DNA from 2 places in the Sinomonas atrocyanea genome. Region 2 is predicted to be linked to the other one. Evidence: predicted binding sites of a transcription regulator. Region 2 holds the regulator's gene; the other holds the start of a gene.
What was found. The regulator LexA, encoded in region 2, represses DNA repair genes until DNA is damaged. The targets are predictions, from matches to a motif close to TCGAACANNTGTTCGA.
Positions count from the first base shown of each region.

Region 1: SA2016_RS02225 (HNH endonuclease signature motif containing protein) is a predicted target of LexA. The motif match lies at 9,151-9,166, and genes of this name have one in related genera.

Region 1 is NZ_CP014518.1:453,125-465,134, forward strand. It holds gene ligK (4-carboxy-4-hydroxy-2-oxoadipate aldolase/oxaloacetate decarboxylase) at 1-295, opposite strand, end outside; gene SA2016_RS02195 (amidohydrolase family protein) at 346-1,371, opposite strand; gene SA2016_RS02200 (TrmH family RNA methyltransferase) at 1,441-2,106, shown strand; gene SA2016_RS02205 (haloacid dehalogenase type II) at 2,116-2,784, shown strand; gene SA2016_RS20625 (DUF1905 domain-containing protein) at 2,786-2,923, opposite strand; gene SA2016_RS02210 (TerC family protein) at 3,025-4,212, opposite strand; gene SA2016_RS02215 (S53 family peptidase) at 4,493-6,490, shown strand; gene SA2016_RS02220 (ribokinase) at 6,607-7,557, shown strand; gene SA2016_RS02225 (HNH endonuclease signature motif containing protein) at 7,578-9,092, opposite strand; gene fbaA (class II fructose-bisphosphate aldolase) at 9,319-10,341, shown strand; gene SA2016_RS02235 (DUF3151 domain-containing protein) at 10,341-10,775, shown strand; gene SA2016_RS02240 (CG0192-related protein) at 10,900-11,487, shown strand; gene SA2016_RS02245 (hypothetical protein) at 11,554-11,814, shown strand; gene glmS (glutamine--fructose-6-phosphate transaminase (isomerizing)) at 11,898-12,010, shown strand, end outside.
Region 2 is NZ_CP014518.1:1,815,199-1,827,208, reverse strand. It holds partial or broken gene SA2016_RS08425 (DUF1844 domain-containing protein) at 127-515, shown strand; gene SA2016_RS08420 (MFS transporter) at 535-1,845, opposite strand; gene SA2016_RS08415 (SseB family protein) at 1,891-2,781, opposite strand; gene priA (bifunctional 1-(5-phosphoribosyl)-5-((5-phosphoribosylamino)methylideneamino)imidazole-4-carboxamide isomerase/phosphoribosylanthranilate isomerase PriA) at 2,782-3,522, opposite strand; gene SA2016_RS21755 (CG2302 family histidine operon protein) at 3,553-3,711, opposite strand; gene hisH (imidazole glycerol phosphate synthase subunit HisH) at 3,715-4,386, opposite strand; gene hisB (imidazoleglycerol-phosphate dehydratase HisB) at 4,470-5,102, opposite strand; gene SA2016_RS08395 (histidinol-phosphate transaminase) at 5,150-6,271, opposite strand; gene SA2016_RS08390 (LysM peptidoglycan-binding domain-containing protein) at 6,364-6,735, opposite strand; gene lexA (transcriptional repressor LexA) at 7,089-7,796, shown strand; gene SA2016_RS08380 (ATP-dependent DNA helicase) at 7,805-9,889, opposite strand; gene hflX (GTPase HflX) at 9,882-11,489, opposite strand; gene SA2016_RS08370 (class I SAM-dependent methyltransferase) at 11,820-12,010, shown strand, end outside.

The DNA of each region.
Region 1 (12,010 bases), 1.4 Mb from region 2:
GCTCGCCGAAGAATCCGTCCTCGCACTCCGTGGTGCACGCGGCGACGAGCACGTCCCCGAGGGTGAGCTGCTCGACGGCCACGTGGAACATCCAGTTGTCCCCGGGCTGGAGCAGGACGGTGACGGCGGTCCCGCAGAGGGCTGCGCCCTCGTAGACGGGCCGGATGTAGGGACGCATCAGTCCGGTGCGGCCCATCGCCTCGTGGACGGTGGCGACGCCGAACGGCGCGAGCGCCTTCACCGCGGCGGGCTCGGCGCGGGTGATCGTGCGGTGCACGACTCCGATCTCGTACATGCTTCTGAAGTCCTCCTCGGGAGTGCGGTGGGGCAGTGGTGCCGAGCGGGTCAGCGGCCCTGGGCGGCGAGGCGGGCGTCGAGGCGGGGGTAGACGCGGCGCGCGTTGCCCTCCTCGACGGCGGCGAGGTCCGCGGGAGAGAGGCCGGCCGCCTCGACGTAGCGGCGCGTGTCGTCGAAGTGGTGCCCCGTGCGGGGGTCGATGCCGCGGACGGCGCCGATCATCTCGGAGGCGAAGAGGACGTTCCGGTGGGGGATGACCTCGAGCAGGAGGTCGATGCCGGGCTGGTGGTAGACGCAGGTGTCGAAGAAGACGTTCCCGAGGAGGTGCTCCTCCGGCTCCGGCTTGCCGAGCGCCTGCGCGAGGCCGCGGAAGCGCCCCCAGTGGTAGGGCACGGCGCCGCCGCCGTGCGGGATGACGAGCCTGAGGTCGGGGAAGTCGCTGAAGAGGTCGCCCTGGAGCAGCTGCATGAACGCGGTCGTGTCCGCGTTGAGGTAGTGCGCGCCCGTGGTGTGGAAGCACGGATTCACGCTCGTGCTCACGTGGACCATGGCCGGCAGCCCGTGCTCCACGAGCGCCTCGTAGACGGGGTACCAGGAGCGGTCGGTGAGCGGCGGTGCGGTCCAGTTCCCGCCCGAGGGGTCCGGGTTGAGGTTCACGGCGACGGCGCCGAGCTCCGTCGCCGCGCGCTTGATCTCGTCCACGCAGGTGGCCGGCTCCACGCCGGGGGACTGGGGAAGCATGACGGCGGGGGCGAACCGTTCGGGGAACAGTTCGCTGACGCGGTGGCACAGGTCGTTGCAGATCCGCGCCCACGCCGCCGAGGTCCCGAACCCGCCGATATGGTGCGCCATGAACGAGGCGCGCGGCGAGAACACCGTGACGTCGATCCCGCGCTCGTCCATGACCTTGAGCTGGTTGGCCTCGATGCTCTCGCGCAGCTCATCGTCGCTGATGCGCAGCTCGGCCGGGTCGGGCTCCGCGGCGCCCCGCGCGACCGCGTCGACCTGACGGTCGCGCCACTGCCCGAGAGCGAGTGGCGCGGTCGTGTAGTGGCCGTGGATGTCGATGATCATGAGGATGAGCATAGATGCACACAAAATTGTTGACAATATCTCGTCTGCATTTCGTCCTACCCTTGTCCGGTGGCAGATCAGGTGGCCGAAGGGCGCGAGGCGGGGCACGAGGTGGGAGTCGGCCCCTGGGAGGGCCCGTGGCCCGAGGGCGAGCAGTGGGACCCAGAGCTGCTCGAGCACGGCGACCGCCGCAACGTCCTGGACCGGTACCGGTACTGGCGGCACGAGGCGATCGTGGCCGAGCTGGACACCCGCCGGCACGAGTTCCACGTGGCCATCGAGAACTGGCAGCACGATCTCAACATCGGCACCGTGGTGCGCAGCGCGAACGCGTTCCTCGCCCAGGAGGTGCACATCATCGGCCGACGGCGGTGGAACCGGCGCGGGGCGATGGTCACCGACCGCTACCAGCACATCCGCCACCATCCGAGTGTCGAGGACTTCGTCGAATGGGCGCGCGCCGAGGACCTGCCGATCCTCGCTGTGGACATCTTCCCGGACTCTGTGCCGCTGGAGACCTACGAGCTGCCGCGCCGGTGCGTGCTCGTGTTCGGGCAGGAGGGCCCCGGCCTCACCGCAGAGGTCCACGCTGCGGCGGAGGCAACCCTGTCCATCGAGCAGTTCGGCTCGACCCGGTCCATCAACGCCGCCTCGGCGGCCGCCATCGCGATGCACGCGTGGGTGCGCCGCTGGGTCTTCGGGCAGGTCGCCGCGCCGGCGGGGCGCCAGCCTTAGGCTAGACCCATGGCATCAGCCGCGAGCGTCGTCGTCTTCGACGTCAACGAGACCCTGTCCGACCTGGCGCCGATGGGGCAGCGCTTCGCCGATGCCGGTGCGCCCGCCCACCTCGCGAAGCAGTGGTTCGCCGCGCTCCTCCGCGACGGCTTCGCCCTCGCCGCCACCGGGGACTCCGCGGGCTTCGCGGAGGTCGGCGCGGGAATCCTCGCGCCGCTGCTTGACGCCGCTGGCGTCGCCCAGCCGGGGGAGACGGCGCGGCGCCTCGCGGGATCGCTCGGCGACCTACCGCTGCACCCGGAGGTGGCCGACGCCGTCCGCTCGCTGAGTGCAGCGGGGCACCGCCTTGTGACCCTCACCAACGGCTCGGCCAAGGTAGCGGAGAAGCTCCTCGACGCGGCCGGCATCCTCGGCGAGTTCGAGAAGCTCCTCTCGGTCGAGGACGCGCCGAACTGGAAGCCGCACCCGTCCTCCTACGCCTACGCGGCCCAGGCGTGTGGAACCCGGCCGGATCAGATGGTGCTCGTCGCCGTGCACCCCTGGGACATCCACGGGGCCGCCCGCGCGGGACTGCGCACCGCCTGGGTGAACCGCGACGGCGGGGCGTACCCGGGCTACTTCGCCTCACCGGACCTCGTGGTCTCCTCGCTCGCCGAGCTCAGGGCAGCGCTCCGCTAGGTCATCCGAGGACGGGGGCGACCGGGCCGACGTCGTCGGCCTCGATCCCCTCGGCCTCGCGGAAGGCCTTCCGCAGCGGCACGAGGTGTGCGGCGTCCTTCGGCATGAGCGCGGTGGTCCACGGGGGCAGGACTCCCACGGCAGAGTCTAGGCAGTGAGCGGGCAGCACACGACGGCGGCCCGGTCACCAGGGGCGACCGGCCCGCCGTCGTGCGTCGCGTCCCGTTAGGAGGCGCCGGGTCAGCGCGCCGTGAACTCGGCGTGCCGCTCGTGGGCCTGGGCGACCTTGGCCCGGATCGCCTCGATGTCCTTGACCTTGTCGCGGTACTTCTTGTCCATCCGGAGGATGTCCTGCTCCTCCTCCAGGAGGGCGCGGTACACGCGCTCGCGCTCGGCCAGGTCCGCAGTGTAGCCGAGGTCGAGGTAGCTCTCCGCGTGGCGCCGGGCGTTGTTGACGGCCGCGTGCGCCTTGCCGGCCCGGCTGTAGAGCGAGGCGAGGACCGTGACCAGGAGGACGCCGATGATCACGCTGAGCGAGAGGGCCGTGGTGATCTCGAAGACCGCCACGTGCTCGCCGCCGTTGATGAAGGGCAGCGTGTTCTCGTGCAGAGCGTGCAGGATGAGCTTCACCCCGATGAACGCGAGGATGGCCGCGAGCCCGTACGAGAGGTAGATGAGCCGGTCCAGCAGGCCGTCGAGCAGGAAGAACAGCTGGCGCAGGCCCATGAGGGAGAACGCGGTGGCCGTGAAGACGACGTACGGGTTCTGCGTGAGGCCGAAGATCGCGGGGATCGAGTCGAGGGCGAACAGCAGGTCCGTGCCGCCGATCGCGACCATGACCAGGAGCATCGGGGTCAGGACACGCTTGCCGTTCTCGACGGTGAAGAGCTTGTCCCCGTCGTAGTGCTCGGAGGTCCGCAGGAGCCTGCGGGCGAGGCGGATCACGACGTTGTCCGCCTCCTCCTCGCCGGAGTCCTCGCTCTTGAGGAGGTTTCCGGCGGTGACGAGCAGGATGATGCCGAAGAGGTAGAACACCCACGCGAACGCGTTGATGAGTGCGACGCCGGCGAAGATGAACGCCGAGCGGGCCACCAGCGCGAAGACGATCCCGAACAGGACCACCTTCTGCTGGTCCTCGCGGGGCACCCGGAAGCTGGCCATGATCACGAGGAACACGAACAGGTTGTCGACCGAGAGAGCCTTCTCGGTGATGAAGCCGGCGAAGTACTCGCCGCCCATCGTGGGGCCGCCGAACATGAGCACGAGCAGGCCGAACACGATCGCGGCCCCCACGTAGAGGGAGGACCACACGGCCGCTTCCCTGAGGGTGGGAACGTGCGCCTTGCGGATGTGGAAGAAGTAGTCGAAGGCCAGCAGGGCCAGGATCACCACGATGGTGATGCCCCAGACAAGGGGAGAGACGGACATCGAAGTCCCTTTCGCAGGTAGGCGTAACCGCCACAAGTCTCTCCACCACCCGATTCCGCGGATGGCCGCTGCACCCGGCCGGGCTCCGGCGCCCGACGTGCTGACGTGTGCAGCGCTTGGGATACTCCCCTGCGCAGGATCAAGCCTACCGGGCCGCCGGGCGCGCTGCCAACTCATGGCGAACTCCCAGCTTCTGGACACTCCCTGTAAGGCATTCGGTGCAACTAGTGTCGCTCGAAGCCGGATGCACTGGGGTGTCCGGCCGAAGGGGAGATGAAGCATGGCACCAGATCACGGTTCCCACCGGCTGTCCCTGCGCGTCCTGGCCGTCACCGCGGCCGTGGCCAGCGCAGTCGGGCTCGCCGCCACGAGTGCGGCGGCCGCGCCGCCCAACCCCCCTCCCAAGAGTTCGAAGTCGTTCCCCGGCTCGGTCCCCTCGTGGGCAGGATCGCGGACCAAGACCGGCATTCCGCTCAGCAACACGACCGTCGAGGGCGAGATCTACTTCAACCTCCCGGACCTGGCCGGGGCGAAGGCTGCGGCGGACGCAGTGTCGACCCCAGACAGCGCCGCCTACGGCCAGTACCTCAAGCCCGGGGACTGGATCTCGAAGTACGCCCCGACGCAGGACACGGTGGATGCGACCGTCAACTGGCTCAAGGCGCAGGGCCTCGTGATCATGGGCGTCCCGCAGAGCCGCCTGTACGTGGTCTTCCGGGGCACCGTCGCCCAGATCAACCAGGTGTTCAGCACCACCGAGCAGAACTACTCGTTCGGGGGCCAGACCCTCATCGGGCCGGCCACGGCGCCTTCGGTGCCCGCGGACATCGCGGCCTCGATCCAGTCGGTCTCGGTGGACCAGGGCCGGCTGCTGACCCGCCCGGCCCTCGCGTCGCCCACCTCCGGTGAGGCGTCCCCGTCGTCGCCGGACGGCAACAAGCCGATCCAGCCGCCGGTGACGGCGCCGTGCTCCACCTCCTGGGGCGAGAAGAGCGTCACCCTGCCGGAGGCCTACGGCACCACGAGCTTCCCGACGTTCATCTGCGGGTACACCCCGAAGCAGCTCCAGGGCGCTTACGGCGTCTCCACGCCGGGGACGGTGAGCAGCACCGCGGGCTCCGGCCAGACGGTCGCGATCATCGACGCGTACGCCTCGCCGACCATCGAGTCGGACACCAACACGTGGGCCGCTGCCAGCGGCGTCCCCGCCCTCGCGCCCGGACAGTACAGCCAGATCGTGCCGGACTCGCAGATGTTCCTCGACCAGGCGCTCTGCGCGCAGCCGAGCGGATGGCAGGGCGAGCAGACCCTCGACGTCCAGGCCGTGCACGGCCTCGCGCCCGGGGCCAACATCCTCTATGTGGGCGGGTTCAACTGCGGCGGCGGCCTCGACATCGCGATGTCGACGATCCTCGACGGGCACCTCGCGAACATCGTCTCCAACAGCTACGGCAATGTGGGCGAGGCGCTCTCCCCGGACGCCCTCCAGGGTGAGCAGAACATCCACCTGCAGGCGGCAGGGGAGGGCATCGGCCTGTACTTCTCCAGCGGCGACTCGGGCGACGAGAAGGCCAACCTCGGCTACGCGTCGCCGGACTTCCCCGCAAGCTCCCCGTACGTGACCGCGGTGGGCGGCACGAGCCTCGCGGTGGGCGCCGATGACACCTACAAGTTCGAGACCGGCTGGGGCACCGCGCGCCAGCGCGTGGTGCAGGACGCCTCGGGCAACCTCACCTACGCCGGCTCCCTGCCCGGGCCGTTCAGGTTCGGTGCCGGCGGCGGCACGAGCGCCGTCTTCGCCCAGCCCGCCTACCAGAGCGGGCTCGTGCCAGCAGCCCTGGCCGGCGGCCACCGCGTCTCGCCGGACGTCGCGTCCCTGGCGGACCCGTACACCGGCTACCGCATCGGCCTGAGCCCCATCACGAACGACCACGTCCTCAAGACGGGCGGCTTCGCGTTCGAGACCTACGGCGGCACCTCGCTCGCCAGCCCCCTGACGGCCGCGCAGATGGCGGTTGCCCAGGCCACGGCCAACAAGGTCATCGGGTTCGCGAACCCGGCGATCTACGACACCGCAGCGGCGGGAGGGGCGGAGCATGACGTCGCGCCGCCGGCCAACCCGGTCTCGGTCGCCTTCTCGAGCACGGTCAGCGGCAACACCTACCTGGTGGGCATGGACCACGATTCGTCCCTCGCGACGGCGCCGGGCTACGACGACGTCACCGGCGTCGGCAGCATGACCGAGGCGTTCGCGCAGCAGGTGGCGGCGGCGCACTGATCCGCTCCTGAAGGAGCGCGCACGGCGGGGCGCACGACGGCGGGTGGGGACCGGCGTCGTGCGCCCCGCCGCTGTCCTAGGGTCGCCCCGGGAAGGGCGACCCTAGGATGAGTCGCATGGACTCCACCGTGGTCGTGGTCGGATCACTCAACGCGGACCTCGTCTTCTCCGCGGAGCGGATGCCCGCACCGGGCGAGACCGTCGCCGGGACGGGCTTCGCCGTCCATCCCGGCGGCAAGAGCGCGAACCAGGCGGTCGCCGCGGCGCGGCTCGGGGCCGCCGTGCGGCTCGTGGGGAGCGTCGGCGACGACGCGCACGGGCGCCTGCTCCTGGCCTCCGCCACCGCCGCGGGCGTGGACGTCTCCGCGGTCCGAGCGGCCGGCGGCGTGCCGACCGGGGTCGCGGGGATCACCGTCGACGCGGAGGGCGAGAACAGCATCGTGATCGTGCCGGGGGCGAACGCCCTGCTCGGCCCCGCCGAGGTCGCAGAAGCGGCGCGGCCGCCCCTCGCCGCCTTCGAGGGCTCCGCCGTGGTGTGCCTGTGCCTCGAGGTGCCCCAGGCCGCGGTGCTCGCCGCGGCCCGGGCCGGCCGCGCCGCGGGCGCCCTCGTGCTCCTCAACCTCTCTCCCTACGCCAGCGTCCCGGCGGAGCTCGCGGCGTGCGTGGACGTGCTGCTGGTCAACGCCCAGGAGGCCGGGCAGCTGCTCGGGCGGGACGGCCTCGGGTCCGGCGCCCTCGACTGGGACCTCGTGCGGACGGGCCTGGCGGACCTCGGGTTCGAGCGGGCGATCGTGACCCTCGGCCCGCGCGGCGGAATGGTGCTCGGCCCGGACGGGACGGCGCAGATCGAGACGATCGGCGTGGAGACGGTGGACACGACCGGCGCAGGAGACGGGTTCGCCGGCGCCCTCGCGGCCCGGCTCGCCGCAGGCGACGGCCTCGAGGACGCGGCCCGCTACGCCGCGGTCGCCGCCGCGCTCGCGACCACGCGCCACGGCGCGCAGCCCTCGTACCCGGACGCCGACGAGGTCCGGGCTGCGCTCTCGCGGGAGGCTGCGGGCTCGTAGGCGTACCGGAGTTTCTGCGGTCAGAACGGCGGGGGTGATTCCTCCCGCACCGCGACATCCGCGCCATGGGCCGGAGTGCCCGGTGGTTCCCCGCGCGTTGCCGGCTTGCCCGATGGTCCCCGTGGTGGGTGGTCGGTGGCCCTGGGGGCGAGGACGTGGTCGCGGTCGAGGGGCTCGGCGGGGAGGGCCTGGCCGAGGAGGGTGGTCCAGATCAGGGCGGGGGCGGGTGTGCCTGTGCCGTCTGTGCCATCGGTGTCCTCGGTGGTGCGGTCGTGGGTGAGGTGGTGGAGGGCGAGGGACTTGAGGGCGTGGTGCTGGGGGCACAGGAGGGCGAGGTTGGCGGCGTCGGTGGTGCCGCCGTCCTGCCATTCGGTGGTGTGGTCTGCCTCGGTGTTCTGGGCGGGGCGGGTGCAGCCGGGGACGCGGCAGGCGCCGTCGCGGTACTGGAGGAAGCGACGCAGCCCGGCCGGGGGCCGGTAGGCGGTGCGGCCGAGGGCGAGGGGTGTGCCCTCGGCGTCGGTGAAGAGGCGCTGCCATGTGGGCGCGGCGGCGGCGAGGGCGCGGGCGGTGGCCGGGTCGATGGCTCCATGGCCGTCCAGGATGGCGGGGGCGTCGGAGGCCCCGAGGGCGACGGCGAGGGGGATGTGGACGACGATCTCGGCCTTGACCTCGGCGAGCAGTTCCTCGGGGAAGGGGACGGCCGCCGAGGGCGCCGCCGCCGTGCGTTCCCGGGCGCCGAGGACCGCGTGGGCCAGGGCATCCGCCCGGAGCTGGGCGAGGGTGCGTGCCTCGCCGTCGGCGCGGCGGGCCGCGCGGGCGAGGGCGTCGGTGCGCTCGTACATCCCGGTGGCCGTCTCGGCGGGAAGGAGTGCGGAGAGGGTGCACATGCCGTCGCCTTCGGGCTGCAGCCAGACCCTGCGGTCCTCGCGGGCCGCGGCGCGGCGGTGGGCCATGGAGCCGGGGTGGAGGCGCTCGCGCAGGTCGCGGGCGAGGGCGCGGAACTCGCCCGGGGTGCGGAGGCGTCCCTGGCGGGTGCGGACCCGGGCGAGGGCCTCGAGGGCGTAGGGCTCGGCGGCGTGCTGGGGCAGGGTGGCGGCCTGGTCGACGAGGGCGCGGGCGTGGGCCTCGGTGATGTCTCCGGAGGCGAGGGCCTCGTGCACGGCCGGGTGGGTGTTGACCAGCGCGGTGGAGAAGTTCAGCGCCCGGGCGGCGGTGTGCTCGGAGGTGCCCTGCAGGGCGGCGAGCTCGGAGACGGCGACGGCGTGGGCGATGTTCCCGCTGAGGCGGGTGGGCTGGCCGTGGCGGCCCTCGAGGGGCTCCTCGGCGATCTCGGCGGCGAGCCGGTCGACCAGGACGGCGCGGAGGGCGGCGCTGTAGGCGTCGAAGTCGGCCAGGGCATGCAGCGCCCGCGCAGTCCCTCCTGGGCCGGCCAGGGCCTCGGCGGAGACCTCGAGACCACCCGCGAGGACATCGGGGAACCGCGACGCGAACTCGAGCTCCACCACCGCACCCACCACGGTCTCACCCCCCAGCACCGAATCGTAAATGTATTCCCATCCTATCGTCGATCACAAGCGGAAACCATAGACATATTCGATCGCTTGTTCGATGGCAATGCCGGATCTGGGCTCTCCCTGTGAGCCAGCCACACGCCGTCGTCATCTGCCGCGACCGAGAGGGACCACCCCGGGGGCCCGTCGCTAGGATGGGCAGTGGCCCATAACACGCGGTTCGCGTGGACCCACCGTCGAGGAGCACTCAATGCCTATCGCCACCCCTGAGAAGTACGCAGAGATGATCGACTCCGCCAAGGCCGGCGGCTACGCATTCCCTGCGGTGAACGTCACCTCGTCGCAGACCCTCAACGCCGCCATCCGCGGCTTCGCCGAGGCCGGCTCCGACGGCATCATCCAGGTCTCCACGGGCGGTGCGGCCTACTGGTCCGGCGCCTCGGTCAAGGACATGGTGATCGGCTCCCTCGGGTTCGCCGCGTTCGCCCGCGAGGTCGCCAAGAGCTACGACGTCAACATTGCGCTCCACACGGACCACTGCCCCAAGGACAAGCTGGACGGCTTCGTCCTGCCGCTGCTCGCCGCGTCCGAGGCCGAGGTCAAGGCCGGCCGCGACCCGCTGTTCAACTCGCACATGTGGGACGGCTCCGCCGAGACCCTCGAGGAGAACCTGCGCATCGCCAAGGAGCTCCTGCCCCGCACCGCCGCCGCCAAGATGATCCTCGAGGTCGAGATCGGCGCTGTGGGCGGCGAGGAGGACGGCGTCGAGAACGCCATCAACGAGAAGCTCTACAGCACCGTGGCGGACGGCCTCGCGACGGTCGAGGCCCTCGGCGCCGGCGAGAACGGCCGCTACATCACCGCCCTGACCTTCGGCAACGTCCACGGCGTCTACAAGCCCGGCAACGTCAAGCTCCGCCCGGAGATCCTCAAGGACATCCAGGCCCAGGTCGGCGCCAAGATCGGCAAGGACAACCCGTTCGACCTCGTCTTCCACGGCGGCTCCGGCTCGAGCGAGCAGGAGATCGCGGACGCCGTCTCCTACGGCGTGATCAAGATGAACATCGACACCGACACGCAGTACGCGTTCACCCGCCCGGTGGCCGGCCACATGTTCGCGAACTACGACGGCGTGCTCAAGGTCGACGGCGAGGTCGGCAACAAGAAGACCTACGACCCGCGCGTGTGGGGCGCCGCCGCGGAGGCCGGCATGGCCGCCCGCGTGGTCGAGGCCGCGCAGCAGCTCGGCTCCGCCGGCAAGTCCATCAAGTAATGGCGGGGGAGCACCGCACCAACCTCCTCGGCCCGGAGCCCACCCGGCTGCCGGCCGAGACGGAGGTCTACCGCGGCCTCGCCCTCGGGGAGTCCGCCGAGGAGCTCGTGGCCGACTACCCGGCCTCCTCGCTCCTCTGGGCCATCCTCGCCGATGAGGCGTGGGCGAAGGGCCGCACCGTCGAGTCCTACGCCTACGCCCGTGTGGGGTACCACCGCGGCCTTGACGCCCTCCGCAAGAGCGGGTGGCGCGGCGCCGGGCCGGTGCCCTGGGAGCACGAGCCCAACCGGGGCTTCCTCCGCTCGCTGCACGCCCTCGGCCGCGCCGCCTCCGCCATAGGCGAGCCGGGAGAGCCCGAGCGCATCGACGAGTTCCTCGCCGGTGCCGACCCGACCGCCAAGGCCGCGATCGAGGCGCTCGGCGCCGAGGCGTAGCGCCCGGCCTTCCCGGCGCACGACGGCGCGTGGCCGGCTTCCGTACGGAGGCCGGCCACGCGCCGTCGTGCGTCTGCCGCGTCGCGCCGGGGGCGGCGACGGCTCCGCGGCCTAGGATGGCGGCGTGGCGATCATCCATCACGCGACCCTCGTGCCCGGCAAGCTCGACCTCATCGCCTCCTGGCTCGAGCGGCAGCCGTGGAGCCCCGGCCCGCCGGCGGTCGGCCGCCTCGAGCGCGTGGGCACCTACCGCTTCGATGACCCGCAGGGCGAGGTCGGCATCGAGGGCTTCCTCGTGCGCAGCGGGGAGGCCGTCCTCCACCTGGTCCTCACGTACCGCGGGGCGCCGCTCGACGGTGCGGAGGACGCCCTGATCGGCACGATGGAGCACTCCGTGCTCGGCACCCGCTGGGTCTACGACGCAGCGGGCGACCCGGTGGGCCGGGCGGCACTGATCCGCGGCGCCCGCGGGGAACAGCCCCAGGCCGTGCTCGAAGTGCACGGCCCGGAGGGCACCACGGTCCGCGCATCGGACCTGCGCGTCCGCTCCGTGGCGGCGGCCGCGGGCGAGCCGGAGGGGCAGGACGCGGCACCGCTCAGGATCGCCCGAGTGCTCGGGACTCCCGGCGTCCCGGCGGACACCGTCACGGGCCGGTGGCTGCTCGTCACGTCCCTGGACGGAGAGGACGTCACCCTCGCGGCCGCCCATTGAGAACTTTCTGCCCGATTTCGGGCAGATCTTTGGCGATGGCCCGGCTGGCGGTGCAGACTCGGTGGCGTGCCTGATGAGGAAATCGTTCGACGCATCGCCGGAACCACCGGCCTGACCGCAGGGGAAGCGGCGCGCGTCATCGAGGACGTCATCGCGTGGTACGGCGAGTCGGCGGAGGAGTACGTCCGCCGGCGGCACGGGCAGCTCCAGACCTACGGCACGCGCAACGCCGAGGCATTCCGCATCATCGCCGAGGAGCTGGCCGGCAGGCCCGTCAAGGCCCCGCCGCTCACCGAACGCCAGCTGCGGCGCATCATCTACGGCTGACGCCGCGGCAGAGCATGCCCGGCCGGTCATCGACCATCCGCCCGCCCCTGACGGGTGCGCGGTCAGAACGAGGGAGCAAGACCATGTGTGGAATCGTCGGCTACATCGGCACCGAGGCCGCCGCGCCCTTCCTCATCGAGGGGCTGGCCCGGCTCGAGTACCGGGGCTACGACTCGGCGGGGATCGCGGTGCTCGG
Region 2 (12,010 bases):
GAAAACCCTCACCAGCGCCCTGTGGGGGTGCTGGCCGGGCTGTCGAACGGCTCACGCGTGAATAACGACATCCAGTCGGTCTGTGCCAAGCTTATCAGCATGAGCAGCACCACCCCCAATGCCCCCATGCCCTCCGATGGCGCCCACCGCCACAGCTTCGACGCGGACCCCGCCGGCACCCCGGACGTGGATGCCCGGGTGCGTGACATCGCGGAGGTCGCGGCCGTGGAGGTCATCACGACGACGGCGGTCCACCTCATGAGCGCGGCCGCCGTCAAGTGCGGGCTGGCCGACGGTGCGGACGCGGCCGAGCTGAAGGACCTCGACGAGGCCCGCAAGCTCATCACCGCGCTCGCGGGGCTCGTGACCGCGGCCGCCCCGAGATCGGCTCGCAGCACGCCGGGCCGTTGCGCGACGGGCTCCGCTCCCTCCAGCTCGCCTTCCGCGAGGCGTCCGTGATCCAGGACGAGCCGGGCAAGGGCCCGGGCGAGAAGTACACGGGCCCGGTCAACTAGCGACGGGCGCTCGCCGCGGTCAGCCGACCGACTGCGGCGAGCGGCGCCGTCGTGCGCTCTGCGCGACGATGCCGCCCAGGCACAGGAGGGTCCCCGCGGCGCCGATGCCCACGAAGCCGGACCACGGGCCCACCGTGTCGATCATGGTGCCCGTCAGCGGCGATCCGAGCGCGGTCCCCGCGGTGAGCGCGGACCCGTACCAGCCCATCGCTTCGCCGCGGCGGCGCTCCGGGACGAGCTCGGCGACCCGCTCCGAGGCGGCCGAGAGCGTCGGTGCGCACAGGAGCCCGGGCAGCACCGAGAGCAGGCTGAGGGTCAGCGTGTCGTGGGCCAGGCCCATCGGGATGGTCAGCACGCTCATGGCCATGAGCAGGACCAGTGGCGAGATGGGCCGGTGCATCGCCCCATAGAGCAGGCCTCCGACGAGGGAGGCGAAGCACCAGAAGAAGAACACGACGCCGAGCTGGCCCCCTTCGCCATGCTCGCGCAGGATCGCGACGATCCCCACATCGGTGCCGGAGAGGACCATCCCTGCGCCGAACGCGACCGCCATCACCACGATGACCGCCACGCCGGCCCAGGCGGGACCGCCGGGAACCCGGCCGAGGAGGCGCCGCAGGCCCGACGCTCCGTCCGCCTGGCCGGCAGCGACCTCGGTGGGCGCGGGAGACTCTGCCGACTCCGGCCCGGAGGCCACCTCGACGAGCTCCGCGCCGTCAGCGTCGGTGACCGGAACCGCTCCGGGCTGCCCCGTGCGGGTGGGCGGGTTGAACCACAGCAGGGCGAGGCCTGCCAACGCTGCCGAGGCGCCGACCCCCATGAGGCCCCAGACCGTGGAGACGTCGACGGCGACGAAGGCGGCCAGGGCGGGGCCCACCATGAAGGTGACCTCGGTGCAGATCGAGTCCAGGGCGAAGGCGGTGCGGCGCTGCCCCGCGTGGGTCATGACGCCGAGGGACTGGCGCACCACCGAGAAGACCGGCAGAGCGAAGAGGCCGCCCACGAGTGCCGCGACGAGCAGCCATGGGTAGTCCAGGTGCGGGGCGACGCCCCACACGACCGCCTCCGCCACGATGGAGGGGATGAGCGCGGGCCGCAGTCCCACCGTGTCGACCCTGCGGCCCCTCCACGGGGCACCGAGGGCGATCCCGATCGTCAGTACCGCCGCCACGGCGCCCGCGGCCGCGTACCCGAGGCCGAGGGTCTGGACGACGTGCAGGGTCAGGAGCACGCCGGCGGCGGAGTGCGGGAGCCGCGCGACCATCGCCACGAGCAGCAGGCGCCGGACCTCTTTCCGGCGCCACAGGTGCCCGTACTGGGCGAAGTCCATGGGTTCCTCTTCCGTGCGCACCGCCCGGCGGTGGCAGGGCGGAACTCAGCCGTCCGCGGCGCGGACCTTGACCTCGATGGAGTCGACGGCTTCCGCGAAGCGGGTGCTGACGGCGAGCCTGCCGTTCAGCTCTGACACCGTCTCACGCACCGCCTCCGCTGGCAAACCCGGCGCGAGGGAGACCGTGAGGCGCAGCTCCGGCCCCGCGCCGCCGCCCGCGACGATGCGCCCCGCCGCATCCCTCGACGCCACCCCTGCGCCCGGGGAGATCGCGATGCCGCGCACCGGGGCGAGCCCTTCAGCGGCCTTCTCGACCTCGTCCACGAGGGAAGGGTCCGCGTACGAGGGGGTCCATTCCTTCTGCTGGGCGAGCGCCCAGACCGCGGGGCGCCGCAGCACGAGGGTGACGTCAGCGCCCGGGTCGAGCACCAGCAGCTCGGCGCCTTCGGAGACGGCGGAGAGCGCGGCGCGGGGAGCGAACACGGCGACCGGGCGCGCGTCCCGGTGCCACGCCTCGAGGCGTTCGACGGAGGTGAAGACCGGCAGCGCCTTGCGGCCGTCCGGGGCGGCGACCGTCACGAGGGCCATGTCCGCCTCCTTGTCCTCGGCGAAGCCGTGCTCGCCGAGGCCTCCCTCGGCCAGGCTGGCCACCACGGCGACGAACACGCGCGCTCCGGCGAGGGCGCGGTGGACGCCGGCCTCGCTCCCGGTGCCCGCGACGAGGTCGGCGACCGCGGCGGCCACGGCCGGGTCCGGGCGGCCCTCGTCGGCGTCGAACTGGTGGAGGGGGTTGCCGTCGCCGCTCAGGTCGCGCCCGTCCCAGGGCTGGCCGGCGGAGTCGGCTGGGCGGCCGGCGCGGGCGAGCGCCGCGGCGATGTGCCCGGGAAGGCGGCGTTCCGTCGAAGGCGACGGGCCGTCGTCGTGCGCCCCGGCCATTCAGCGCCGCCCGGCGACGTCGAGCGCCTCCGGCAGCGTGAACTGGCCGGAGTAGAGGGCCTTGCCCACGATCGCGCCCTCGACGCCGAGGGGCACGAGGGTCCGCAGGGTGCGGAGGTCCTCGAGGCTGGAGATGCCGCCGGAGGCCACGACGGGCTTGTCCGTGCGGGCGCACATCTGCTGCAGGAGCTCGACGTTGGGCCCGCGGAGGGTGCCGTCCTTGGTGACGTCGGTGACGACGTAGCGGGCACACCCGGCGTCCTCGAGCTGGGCGAGCACGTCCCAGAGGTTCCCGCCCTCCTTGGTCCAGCCGCGGCCGGCGAGGGTCGTGCCGCGCACGTCGAGGCCGACGGCGATCCGCTCGCCGTGGCGGGCGATGGCCTTGGCCGTCCACTCGGGGTCCTCGATCGCCGCCGTGCCGAGGTTCACCCGGGCCACCCCGAGCTCGAGCGCCGCCTCGAGGGAGGCGTCGTCGCGCAGGCCGCCGGAGAGCTCGACCTTGAGCGAGAGGCCGCGCACGACCTCGGCGATGAGCGCCCGGTTGTCGCCGCGGCCGAACGCCGCGTCGAGGTCCACGAGGTGGACCCACTCGGCGCCGGCGTCCTGCCACGCGTGGGCTGCATCGAGCGGCGAGCCGTAGCCGGTCTCGCTGCCGGCCTCGCCCTGGACGAGCCGGACGGCCTGGCCGTCGACGATGTCGACGGCGGGCAGCAGTTCGAGGACGGGGGCCTGGTCGGTCATGGTGTCTCCCTCAGTGTCGTCTCCGCCGGCTCACGCGGCCGGCAGGGTCAGCAGGTAGGCCGCCACGAGGGCGGCTGCGGCGAGCGCCCCGAAGGCGATCCAAGTCCAGTTGGGCAGTCCTTGGCGGCGGAACGAGACGGCACCACCGACGAGCAGCCCCGCGAGGCCGAACAGCAGCACGGACCACATGCGTCAGGACGCCCCGGCAGCGGGCTTGGTGAGCGACTCGACCCAGTTGCGCAGGAGCCGGGCCCCGGCGTCGCCCGACTTCTCGGGGTGGAACTGGGTGGCGCACAGGGGGCCGTTCTCGACCGCGGCGATGAACGGCGCGCCGTGCTCGCTCCACGTCACGAGCGGGGGCGCCATGCGCGGCTGGGCCACCTCGAAGTCCCACGACTGCACCCCGTAGGAGTGCACGAAGTAGAAGCGCTCGTGCTCGACCCCGGCGAAGAGCTTCGAGCCCTCGGGGACGGTGACGGTGTTCCAGCCCATGTGCGGGACGACGTCGGCGGGGAGGAGCTCGACCGTGCCGGGCCACTCGCCGAGGCCCTCGGCCTCGACGCCGTGCTCGATGCCGCGCTCGAACATGACCTGCAGGCCGACGCAGATGGCGAGGACGGGCCGTCCCCCGGCGACGCGGCGGCCGATGATCCGCAGTCCGTCGACCGCGGCGAGCTCCTTCATGACGGTCGCGAAGGCCCCGACCCCGGGCACGACGAGGCCGTCCGCCGCGAGCGCGTCCTCGGCCTTCGAGCTCAGGGTTACGGCCGCTCCGGCGCGCTCGAGGGCGCGGACCGCGGAGCGGACGTTCCCCGATCCGTAGTCGAGCACGACGACGGTGGGCCGGCCGTGCGGGTCCGGCACCTTCTCCGCGGCGTGCCTCGGGTCGACGACGACCGCGCCCGGGGTGCCCTCGGGGGCGGTGGGAAGGGCGTCGGGCGCCGCGGTCACAGGGCCCCCTTCGTGGACGGGATGGCGTCGCCGATGCGCGGGTCCGGCTCGACGGCGGCGCGCAGGGCCCGGGCGAAGGCCTTGAACTGGGCCTCGACGATGTGGTGGGGGTCGCGGCCCGCGAGGACGTTCATGTGCAGGCAGATCCCGGCGTGCAGGGTGATGGCCTCGAACACGTGGCGCGTGAGCGAGCCGGTGAAGTGGCCGCCGATGAGGTGGTACTCCTGGCCTGCCGGCTCCCCGCTGTGGACGAGGTAGGGGCGCCCCGAGACGTCCACGACCGCGTGCGCGAGCGCCTCGTCGAGCGGCACCGAGGCCTCGCCGAAGCGGCGGATGCCGGCCTTGTTGCCGAGCGCCTGCTTGAGGACCTCGCCGAACGTGATCGCAATGTCCTCGACGGTGTGGTGGACGTCGATATGCGTGTCCCCGGTCGCCTTCACGGTCAGGTCGATCAGCGAATGCTTGGACAGGGCCGTGAGCATGTGGTCGTAGAACGGGACGCTGCTGGAGATGTCGGAGCGGCCGGTGCCGTCGAGGTTGATGTCGACGAGGACCGAGGACTCGCTCGTGGTGCGCTCCATCCGCGCGGTCCGCTGGGTCACGGGCGCGGTCTGCAGCTCGGTACTCATGGGTGTGTGTCCTTCGATCAGGCGTCTGCGGGGGTGCTTCTTTTATTCTAGGCGGCGGGCAGGCGGCCGTCCGCGGCGAGGAGCTCCTCGAGCCGCGTCAGGAACGCGCTCGTCTCGCGCTCGGTGCCCGCGGTGACCCGCAGGCTCCCGGGGATCCCGACGTCGCGCACGATCACGCCCGCCTCGAGCAGGCCGTGCCAGATCTTCTGCGGGTCGCCGAGACCTGTGAAGAAGACGAAGTTCGAGTCCGAGGACGCCGGGGTGAGGCCCATGCGCGCCAGTTCCTTCACGATGCGGTCCCGCTGGTGCTTGATCTCCTCGACCTCGGCCATGAGGGAGGCCCGGTGCTCGAGCGCGGCGAGCGCCGTGGCCTGGGTGACGGCGGAGAGGTGGTACGGGAGGCGGACAAGGCGCAGCGCGTCGATGACCTCGGGGGCGGCGGCGAGGTAGCCCAGGCGTGCGCCGGCGAGGGCGAAGGCCTTGCTCATGGTGCGCGTCACGATCAGCCGGGGGCGGCCGGGCAGCAGCGTGAGGGCGCTGTGCGTGCCGAGCTGGGCGAACTCGGCGTACGCCTCGTCGACGATGACAATGGCCTGGCTCGCCTCGCCCGCCTCGTAGACGGCCTCGACCACGTCGAGGCCGAGAGCCGTCCCGGTCGGGTTGTTGGGCGAGCACAGGAAGACGATGTTCGGGGCGAGCTCGCGCACCTGGCGCGCGGCCGAGGCTGCGGTGAGCTCGAAGTCCTCCTGGCGGGTGCCCTTCAGGTACGCGGTGCCGGTCCCGGCGGCGAGCAGCGGGTACATCGAGTAGGTGGGAGGGAAGCCGAGGGCCGATCGCCCCGGGCCGCCGAAGGCCTGGAGGATCTGCTGCAGCACCTCGTTCGACCCGTTGGCGGCCCAGAGCTGCTCCGGGGCGAGGCCGTGCCCGAGGTACTCGGCAAGGGACTCCCGCAGCCGCGTGAACTCACGGTCCGGATACCGGTTCAGGCCCCCGACGACTCCGCGGACGGCCTCCACGATGGCGTCCTGGACGTCCTGCGGGACGCCGTGGGTGTTCTCGTTGACGTTGAGCTGGATGGGGACATCGATCTGCGGCGCGCCGTACGGATGCTGGCCGCGGAGGTCATCGCGGAGAGGGAGCCGGTTGAGTCGCTGAAGCTGGTCGTCCACTGCTCCAGCCTACGCCAGCGCCCTCGGCGCACCCCATTCGGAGGCGGCAGGACAGGGCGTTCGTGACGCCCGGCACCGGAGCCGCCTTGCGGCTACTTGAGGACCGGGACGAGGATCTGTTCGCCGGGGAGCACCCGGACGCCGGTGAGGCCGTTGAGGTCCTGGATCTGACTGACGGTGACCCGCGGATCCTGGTTCGGCACGCGCCGGGCGGCGATCGTCCACAGGGACTCCCCCGGCTGCACCGTCACGGTCACGGTGGCCCCCGGGCCGGTGAGGGGCGCCGCGCCCGCCTGGGCCGGCACCGTGAGGGCCGCCCATGCGATGAGCATCGCGAGCGTTGCCAGGAACAGCGGGACGACGACGAGGACGATGCGTCCCCGCCGCGTCAGGCGCAGCGGCGTGCGGGAGGTCCGTGCCGCGCGGGGTGCCGCGAGGGGGCCGAGATGGATCGCGTGTGCCATGGTCTGCCTTCCCCTGCACCTCCCGGGTCCGGCGGCGCGGCGGGCTTCGATTCTTCGAAGCTCCAGCGCAGGAGCGGGACTCGGAGGTGCAGTTTCTTCGAATGCATCTTCGAACTTCTTGGTTCCTTCCTAGCACCTGTCCACGAACAATGTCCAGACTCGCTCGAACATGTGTTTGAAAGGTGCACACAACTGTCCTACGGTGGGAGCAGCACGGGGCACGGGCCCGAACCTTCGGACCGGCTGCTCCCTCTCAAGGCCATGGAGACATGGTGCGGAGGGGGTCCGACAGTTCTGGTCCCGAGCCGGTACAGACCGCGCGGAGGCGCGGGCGGCGAAGGGACAGGGACGGCATGGCACCACGGACGAAGGCGGCAAAAGGGCTGACGGCGCGCCAGAAGAGGATCCTCGAGACGATCCAGCGCTCGGTACAGCTCAAGGGGTACCCGCCCTCGATGCGCGAGATCGGCGACACGGTCGGGCTCGCTAGCCTCTCGAGCGTCACGCACCAGCTGTCGCAGCTGGAGAAGCTCGGCTACCTGCGGCGCGACCCGAAGCGTCCGCGCGCCATGGAGGTCCTGATGCCGCTCACCCTCGACGAGGGCGAGCTCAGCGTTAGCGGCGAGGGCGCCGCGGCGCTGCTCGGCGCCGGCGGGGCCACGCTGGAGACCATGGCGTCCGCAGCGGACACGGCCATGGTCCCGCTCGTCGGCCGCATCGCCGCCGGTGGCCCGATCCTCGCCGACCAGGCGGTCGAGGACGTCATGCCGCTCCCCCGCCAGCTCGTGGGCTACGGGGAGCTGTTCATGCTCCGCGTCAAGGGCGACTCGATGATCGATGCGGCCATCTGCGACGGAGACTGGGTCGTCGTCAGGCGGCAGAACAGCGCCGAGAACGGCGACATCGTCGCCGCCCTGCTCGACGACGAGGCCACGGTCAAGACGTTCCGGCAGCGTGACGGCCACACCTGGCTCCTGCCCCAGAACACCAGGTACGAGCCCATCCTGGGCGACGAGGCGACGGTCATGGGCAAGGTCGTCTCGGTGCTGCGCTCCGTCTGAGCGCAGCCTCAGCCCGCCTGCGCGAGCCTCCCGAGCGCGTCCAGCACCACGCGGCGGTCCGTGGTGCCCCACAGCGGCGGCAGTGCCCCGCGCAGGAAGGCGCCGTAGCGCTCGGTGGCGAGGCGCGAGTCGAGCACGGCCACGACCCCGCGGTCCGCGGTCGTGCGGATGAGCCGCCCGGCGCCCTGGGCGAGGCGCACCGCCGCGTGGGTCGCGGAGACGCTCATGAAGCCGTTGCCCCCGGCCTGGGCGACGGCCCGGGAGCGGGCGGACATGAGCGGGTCGTCCGGGCGCGGGAACGGGATCCGGTCGATCACGACGAGCCGGCACGACTGCCCCGGCACGTCGACCCCCTGCCAGAGGGACATGGTCCCGAACAGGCAGGTGTCCGGCTCCGCCGCGAACTGCTTCACGAGCGCGCTCATGGACGACTCGCCCTGGCACAGGATCGTGGTCTCCAGCCGCGACCGCAGCTCGTCGGCGGCCTCCTCGGCCGCGCGCCGCGAGGAGAACAGGCACAGCGCCCCGCCGCGCGAGGCGGCAAGGAGTGCCTCGAGCTCGTCGAGCGCCTCGGGCGAGACGCCGCGGCCGGGCTTGGGCAGGTGCCGGGCGACGTAGAGCATGCCCTGCTTCGGGTAGTCGAACGGGGAGCCGACGTCCACGCCGGTCCAGGTGGGCGCGCCGGGCCCCAGGAGGCCGAGGGCGCCCGCGGTGGGCTCGAAGGCGGAGCCGATCGCGAGCGTCGCGCTCGTGAGCACCACGGTGTGCCCGTCGAAGAGCCCGTCGCGGAGCCTGCCGCCGATGCTCAGCGGCGCGATGTGGAGCATGGCCGGTGCGTCGTCGTCCGGCGTGGAGTAGCCCGTGACGGGGTCCGGGGCGCCCAGGCGGGTGACCCAGACGACTTCGCGGTTGGCCTCGGCATCGAGGAGCCGCTCGCAGACCTCCAGCACGGCCATGAGCCGCGACCGGGCGACCTGCCGGGCGCCGTCGGCCGACTGCGACTCCCCAGGCTTCGAGTCGGAGAGGGCCACGCGGCACGCGTCCCGGACGAGCGCGACGTTCTGCGCCTGCTCCTCGTTCAGGCCGCGCGCCAGGAGGCCGGTAGGTGCGGAGGTGAGCGAGAGCTCCAGGGCGGTGGCGGCGCCCTGGAGCGCCTCGACCGAGATGGCGCAGTGCCGGCGCGCGCTCGAGGCGGCCGCCTGGATCATCTGCCCGGAGAGCTGGGCGCTCACGGCGCCGGTCACCCGGTCGGCGAGCTCGTGGGCCTCGTCGACGACCACCACGTCATATTCCGGGAGGACATTGAGGCCCTCGAAGGCGTTGATGGCGAGCATCGCGTGGTTGGTCACGACGATGTCGGCCTCGGCCCCGCGCTGGCGGGCGAGCTCGCTGAAGCATTCGGCGGCGAAGGGGCACTTCTGCGCGCCGAGGCACTCAAGGGCGGTCACGGAGACCTGCCGCCAGGCACGGTCGGTGACGCCGGGGACGAGGTCGTCGCGGTCCCCGGTCTCGGTCTCCTCGGACCACTCGCGCAGCCGCTGCACCTCGCGGCCGAGCTGGCTCGTGGGCCCGGCGCCCGGGTGGGGCACCGCGTCCTCGCCGAGGGAGAACAGCTGGCCCTCGGCCGGCTCGTCGGTCGGGAACCCGCCCTCGAGCTTGTGCCGGCACAGGTAGTTGGAGCGGCCCTTGACCAGGGCCACGTCCACCGGCCGGTCCAGGTGGGGCGTGACCGCCTCGAGCAGGCGCGGCAGGTCGCGGCCCACGATCTGCGCCTGGAGCGCGAGCGTCGCGGTGGCCACCACTGCCGGGCGGTCGCTCGCCTGCGCATGCGCGATGAGCGGCACGAGGTACGCGAGCGACTTGCCGGTGCCGGTGCCGGCCTGGACAAGGAGGTGCTGGCCGTCGGCGATCGCCCGGGCGACCTGCCTGGCCATCTCGTGCTGGCCGTCGCGCTGCTGGCCGCCCATCGCGGCGACCGCCGCGTCCAGGAGGCCGAGCGCCTCGCGCTCGTCTGCCGCGCCGGCGGACGGTGGGCGCACGACGGCGGGCGCGCCCCCGCCGTCGTGCGCTGCGGTGCGGTGGGGATCAGTCATGGACGACGAACGGCTCCAGCTCCGCCGCGAACTCCTCCCGGACCACGACCTCGACGCGCGTGCCCGACTCGACGTGCTCGAGCGAGCGGATCTCCGCGCTCGAGGTGTGCAGCCGGTTGAGGATGTCGCCGCGGCTGTAGGGCACGAGGATCGTCAGGGCCACGTCGGGGCGCGGGATCGCGTCGCTGATGGCCTCCTTGAGCTCCGCGATGCCCTGCCCCGTCCGGGCCGAGACCACGACGTGGCGGGGCTCGCGCTGGCGGAGCCGCTCGAGGACGAACGGGTCCGCCGCATCGGCCTTGTTCAGGACGATGATCTCGGGGACCTTCCGGGCGTCGACGTCGGCGAGGACGGCGCGCACGGCGGCGATCTGGCCCTCGGGATCCGGATGCGACGCGTCCACCACGTGCAGGATCAGGTCGGCGTCCGCGACCTCCTCGAGGGTCGAGCGGAAGGCCTCCACGAGCTGCGTGGGCAGCGAGCGGACGAACCCGACGGTGTCCGCGAGCGTGTACGGCAGGCCGTCCGGAGTCTCGGCCCGGCGCACGGTCGGGTCGAGGGTCGCGAACAGCGCGTTCTGCACGAGCACGCCCGCGTCCGTGAGGCGGTTGAGCAGCGAGGACTTGCCGGCGTTGGTGTAGCCGGCGATCGCGACCGAGGGGACCTCGTTGCGCTTGCGGTTGGCCCGCTTGGTCTCGCGGGCCGGCTTCATGCCGGCGATCTCGCGGCGCAGCTTGGCCATGCGGGTGCGGATGCGCCGCCGGTCGAGCTCGATCTTGGTCTCGCCGGGGCCGCGGGAGCCGATGCCGCCGCCCGCGGCGCCGACGCGGCCGCCGGCCTGCCGGGACATCGACTCGCCCCAGCCGCGCAGGCGCGGGAGCAGGTATTCGAGCTGGGCCAGCTCGACCTGGGCCTTGCCCTCGCGGCTCTTCGCGTGCTGGGCGAAGATGTCGAGGATGAGCGCGGTCCGGTCGATGACCTTGACCTTGACGATGTCCTCGAGCCCACGCCGCTGGGACGGGGAGAGCTCCGAGTCCACGACCACGGTGTCGGCCCCGGTCGCCGCGACGATGTCGCGCAGCTCGAGCGCCTTGCCCGAACCGAGGAAGGTCCCCGCGTCCGGCTTCTGGCGGCGCTGGACCACGCCGTCGAGCACCTCGGACCCCGCGGTCTCGGCCAGCGCGGCGAGCTCGCGAAGGGAGTTCTCCGCGTCCTCGAGCGTGCCCTCGGACCAGAGGCCGGCGAGCACGACGCGCTCGAGGCGCAGCTGCCGGTACTCGACCTCGGTGATGTCCTCGAGCTCGGTGGACAGGCCCGCCACGCGGCGCAGGGCGCGCCGCTCGGCGAGGTCCTGCTGGTCGCCGTCGTAGTCTCCGTGCTCAGTCTCGACGTCGGAGATGGCCAGCGCACGGCCGTCGCCGAGCGCGCCCCGGGGGCGCTCCGAGCGCTGGTCGGCCCGGGAGCCCTTGGCGGTTGCAGCCTCCTCCTTCGCGAGGATCCTGTCAATCACCGCCTGGATGTCGGCCGGGCTGAGGTCCTGGGGCGCGTCGCTGCCCCCTGCCGCACGGGACGATCCCGTGGTGTGCTGTTCGTCGGTCATGGTCTCCTTCGAGGATGCAGTTCCAGAATAGTGCGGGCGCGCGGCGGCGCCACTGCGAGGCGGGGTGGGCTGTGGAAAAGCGCCCAGAGGGTGCTCGGGCAGCACGGTGCTCCTTGGTGGTCTCTGTTCGTGGTCCGGCCGGAATGGTCCATCGGCTCGGGGAAGGCCCGGAAACCCCGGCTGCGCACCTCAGGGGAGGGCAGCGGGAGGTGTCATCGGGTCACTTGAACAGGCGCATGAATCAAGTATACCGGATGCTGGGGGCCGCCCGCGGGGCACTGCCCGTGCGCGGCTCACGCCCCCGTCGGATTCGCACTAGGCTCGATTCCCATGGACCAGGCACACTACTTCAACGCCGACCCCGACATCCCGGACGTGCGCCGGCCGCTCGCCGTGGTCCTCGAGGGGCGCGAGGTGACGCTGCGGACCTCGGCTGGCATCTTCAGCCCGGACGGCATCGACAAGGGCACCGCGGTGCTCCTGGCCGAGGCGCCCGACCCGGCCCCCGAGGGCCACCTGCT